One region of the Isoptericola sp. NPDC055881 genome, then DNA from elsewhere that is predicted to be linked to it. Evidence: riboswitches for the same ligand, from Rfam matches in the RefSeq annotation. Region 1 holds a riboswitch; the other holds the start of a gene.

Region 1 (2,192 bases):
GCCGGTCCGCCGAGGTGCACACCCTCGAGCAGGTCCAGAGCGGGTCGGTACTTGTTGAACGTGTACACGTGGATGCCGGGGGCGCCCGCGTCGAGCACGCGCTGCGCGAGCTCCACGGCGCGCGCCGTCCCGTAGGCGTGCTGCGCCTCCGGGTCCGGCAGGGCGTCGAGCGCGTCCAGCAGGTGCCGGGGCGCGCGGACGCCGGTGAGCTCCTCGACGCGACGGAGCCGGTGGGGCTCGGTCGTGGGCAGCTGCCCGGCGAGGATGGGGATCGTCACGCCGGCCGCGCGGGCCTCGGCGACGAAGTCGGTGTACGAGTCGGCCTCGTAGAACAGCTGCGTGATGGCGAAGCCCGCCCCCGCCTGCTGCTTCTCCAGCAGCCGCTGGACCTCCTGCGCCCGGGTGGTGCCGGCCTGCCTGTTGCCGTCGACGAACGTCGCGACGGCGATCGTCAGGGGGCGGGTGGCGCCGCGGAGGGCGGTGCCCGGGTCGTGCGCGCAGCGGCGCGCCTCCACTTCGCGCAGCAGGTGCACGAGCTCGATCGACGACTCCACGCCGTCGGACGGCGGTGCCCAGTCGGGCTGGTCCTTGGGCGGGTCGCCGCGCAGCGCGAGGAAGGCGCGCGTGCCGGCGGCGAGGAAGTCGTCGATGACGGCGGAGACGTCCTCCCGGGACGCGCCCACGCAGGTCAGGTGCGCCACGGGCAGGACGGGCGTGCCCTCCAGCAGCCGGGCGACGACCTGCCGCGCCGTCGCCCGGTCACCGCCGCCCGCGCCGTACGTCACGGACACGAAGTCCGGGCGCGCGGCCACGAGCCGGCGCGCCGTCTCCCAGAACTTCGGGGCGGCGTCCGGCCGGCGCGGCGGCATGAGCTCGAACGAGACCGTCGGGCGTGCGGGCAGCACCGGGGTGGGCGGAAGGGATGCCTCTGCGACCATGCGTCACTCCATCGATCCTGGCGTGAGCACCTTCGTCCTCGGGAGGCTTCCGTCGGAGAACGGGTTGCTGCGGCGTCGTCGAGCCAGGACTCTCGGCCGCTCTGGATGGCTGGACCTCGATCGTACGCACCATCCGCGATGCGGTCGAGATTTCGCCCGCCTGATGAGACAACCGGGGGACGACGCCGCTGGTCAGGGCACCAGCACGACCTTCCCGCCCGGGTGGCCGGACTCGACGAGCGCGTGCGCACGGGCCGCGTCGGCCAGCGGGAGGACCGCGCCGACGGTGGTGGTGAGGTCGCCGCGGGCGAGGGCGTCGACCGCCTGCGCGAGCTCGTCGGCGTCCCGCTCGGAGCGGTAGCTGGCCGTCACGCCCAGGTCGGCCGCGGCGTCGTCGGCGATGGTGACGATCCGGTCCGTGCCGCCGCGCAGGGCGATCGAGTCGGGCAGGACGCCCGCGCCGGTGGTGTCGAGGACGGCGTCCACGCCGTCGGGCGCGAGGGCGCGGACGCGTTCGACCAGCCCGGCGCCGTAGGTGGTCGCCGTCGCCCCGAGGGCGGCGACGCGGTCCTGGTTCCGCGCCGACGCCGTCCCGATCACCCTGGCGCCGCGGCGCACCGCGAGCTGGGTGGCCAGCGCGCCCACCGCGCCGGACGCCCCGTGCACGAGCAGGGTCTCGCCGGCGCGCAGGTCCAGCAGGCGCAGCACGCGCGTCGCCGTCTCCGCCGCGACGGGGAGCGTGACGGCGTCGGTCACGGCGAGGCCGTCGGGGACACGGGCGAAGACCTTCGTGAGCGCGAGTTCCGCGTACCCGCCGCCGACGGCGAACCCCACCACACGGTCGCCGGGCGCGACGCCCGTCACGCCGTCACCGAGCGCGTCCACCACGCCCGCCACCTCCAGGCCGGGCACGACCGGGGTCGCGGGCTCGGGGGCGCCGGTCACTCCGGCGCGGGACTTCACGTCCCAGCCGTTGACGGCGGCCGCCTCGACACGCACGCGCACCTGGCCGGGCCCGGCTTGCGGGTCGGGGACGTCGGCGAGGTGCAGCACCTCGGGGTCGCCGTGGGACTCGTAGACGATCGCGCGCACGCGGTCATCCTGGCGCAGGCGCCGCCGCCCTGCCCGCGCGGACCAGCGGAGGCGCGGCGGTGTCGCGGCACGACGGGATCACGGGGTGGCGAGTTCGGCAGCGTCCAGGACGTCGCCAGAGGCGCTCATGAGCCACTCGGTGGCGAACAGGACCTTCAGGTA
Region 2 (2,192 bases), on a different contig from region 1:
GGAACGGCCGGAGCCGCTGGAACGGCCGCGCGACCTGCCTCCGCGACCCGCGCGCGGGCGCCCGCACGACGGGTCGTACCCGCACGAGGGGCCGTACCCCCAGGGCGCCGACAACGTGCTCGGCTGGCGCGACGGCGGGGGCGGGGCGTTCTGACCGGGGACGCGCGCCCGGGCGTGGCGCGCGACGACGCTCAGCCGAGCGGCAGGACGTAGCCGAGGAACTCGTCGTCGCGCACGAAGCCCTCGTCCTCGTACAGCGACTGCGCCCGGGAGTTGGTCCGCGCGGTGCTCAGGGCCACGTGCCGCGCGCCGGCCGCGCGGGCGGCGTCCGCCACGGCGCGCACGAGGGCGCGGCCCGCGCCGGTCCCGCGCGCGGCCGGGTCGACGAACAGGTCGTTGAGCGTCCACGTGAGCCGGAGGCCGAGCGAGGAGAACGTGGGGTAGACCTGCGCGAGCCCGACGGCCTGGTCGCCGGACTCCGCGAGGAACAGCACGCTCTCGCCGGCCTCGAGCCGTGCCGCGAGGAAGGCCCGCGCCCGCTCCGGCGGGTGCGTGGTGCCGTAGAAGTCGAGGTAGCCGAGGAACAGTGGCAGGGCGACGTCGACGTCGGACGCCGCGGCACGGCGCACGGTGAGCGGGGCCGGGGGGAGTGCGGAGACCATGCCCGGACTGTGGCGGGCGCCGGCCCCCGCCGCCAGGTGGTGACCGCATCGTGAGAAAGGCGTCCCATCGCTTGACGACGCCTCGCGGCGCCCGCACGATAGCCACAGGTCATGAGCGCCAGCGCGAAGCCCCGGCTCGCTGGCCGGCAACCCTCCTCTCGCGGCGGGGTGCCCCGGGTGACGACCTGGCCCCGCGCCGTCCGGCGTCGGGCAAGCGCGGGGAGCCACCTCCCCGGCACGACCGAGGAGGACCACGCATGACCACGCTCGCCACCGCGCCCGCCCCGGCGCCCACCACGCCCGCTCCGGCACCCACCGCCCCGCCCGTGCACGACGTCGCGCCCGTGCTGCCCGTCGTCGGCGCGGACACGCTCGTGCCGCTCGTCGACGGCCGCCAGGTGCCGTACGCCAACCTCGACGTCGCGGCGTCGGCCCCCGCGCTGCAGGCCGTCGCCGACCGCGTCGCTCGCGTGCTGCCGCTGTACGCCAGCGTGCACCGCGGCGCCGGCTACCTCTCGCAGGTCTCCACCGCGCTCTACGAGACCGCCCGCCGCACGATCGGGGCGTTCGTGGGCGCGCGCGACGACGACCTCACGATCGTCACCCGCAACACCACGGACTCGCTCAACCTGCTCGCCGGCTGCGTACCCGCCGACCCGGCGACGGGCGAGCCGGGACGCGTCCTCGTGCTCGACATCGAGCACCACGCCAACCTCCTGCCCTGGCAGCGCGTCACCGACGCGACCGTCGTCGCGGGCGGACCGTCCGTCGCCGCGACGCTGGCCGAGATCCAGGACGAGCTCGCCGCCGGCGTGGCCACCGGCCGCCCCTACGCCCTCCTCGCCCTCACCGGCGCGTCCAACGTCACGGGCGAGGCGCTGCCCGTCGCCGACGTCGTCGCCGCGGCGCACGGCGCGGGCGCCCGGGTCGTGCTCGACGGCGCGCAGCTGGTACCGCACCGCCGCTTCTCGCTAGCGGGCACCGGCGTCGACTACGTCGCCTTCTCCGGGCACAAGACCTACGCCCCGTTCGGTGCCGGCGCCCTCGTCGGCCGCCGCGACTGGCTCGACGCGGGCACGCCGTACCTCGCCGGCGGTGGCGCCGTCCGCCGGGTGCGCGCCGCGAGCACCGACTGGCACGAGGGCCCGGCCCGGCACGAGGCCGGCTCGCCCAACGTCGTGGGCGCCGTCGCGCTCGCGGCGGCGTGCGACGAGCTCGCGGGCCTGGACGAGCGCGCCGCCACGGAGCACGAGGACGCCCTGCGCCGCCGCCTGGTCGACGGGCTGGAGGCGATCGACCGCGTCGATGTCGTGCACGTGTGGGACGACGCCGTCGACCCCGTGGGGGTCGTCACCTTCACCGTCGCCGGCTACGACCCCGGCCTGGTCGCCGCGTACCTGTCGGCCGAGCACGGCATCGGCGTGCGGGACGGGCGCTTCTGCGCGCACCCGCTGCTCGGTCGCCTCGGGTTCGACGCCGGGGCGGTGCGGGCGTCGGTCGGGCTCGGGACCGCGGGCGAGGAGGTCGAGC

The links. Region 1 has a riboswitch for S-adenosylmethionine ahead of ACWGKI_RS03600 (methylenetetrahydrofolate reductase). Riboswitches for the same ligand answer to the same signal wherever they lie in the genome.
Region 2: another riboswitch for S-adenosylmethionine. It lies ahead of ACWGKI_RS18075 (aminotransferase class V-fold PLP-dependent enzyme); the one in region 1 lies ahead of ACWGKI_RS03600 (methylenetetrahydrofolate reductase).

What each region holds. Positions count from the first base shown of each region.
Region 1 is NZ_JBSHCR010000007.1:3,009-5,200, reverse strand. Features, by position in the region: gene ACWGKI_RS03600 (methylenetetrahydrofolate reductase) at 1-938, opposite strand, end outside; SAM riboswitch class I at 944-1,050, opposite strand; gene ACWGKI_RS03595 (NADP-dependent oxidoreductase) at 1,131-2,030, opposite strand.
Region 2 is NZ_JBSHCR010000078.1:3,708-5,899, reverse strand. Features, by position in the region: gene ACWGKI_RS18085 (hypothetical protein) at 1-154, shown strand, start outside; gene ACWGKI_RS18080 (N-acetyltransferase family protein) at 192-662, opposite strand; SAM riboswitch class IV at 770-885, shown strand; gene ACWGKI_RS18075 (aminotransferase class V-fold PLP-dependent enzyme) at 920-2,192, shown strand, end outside.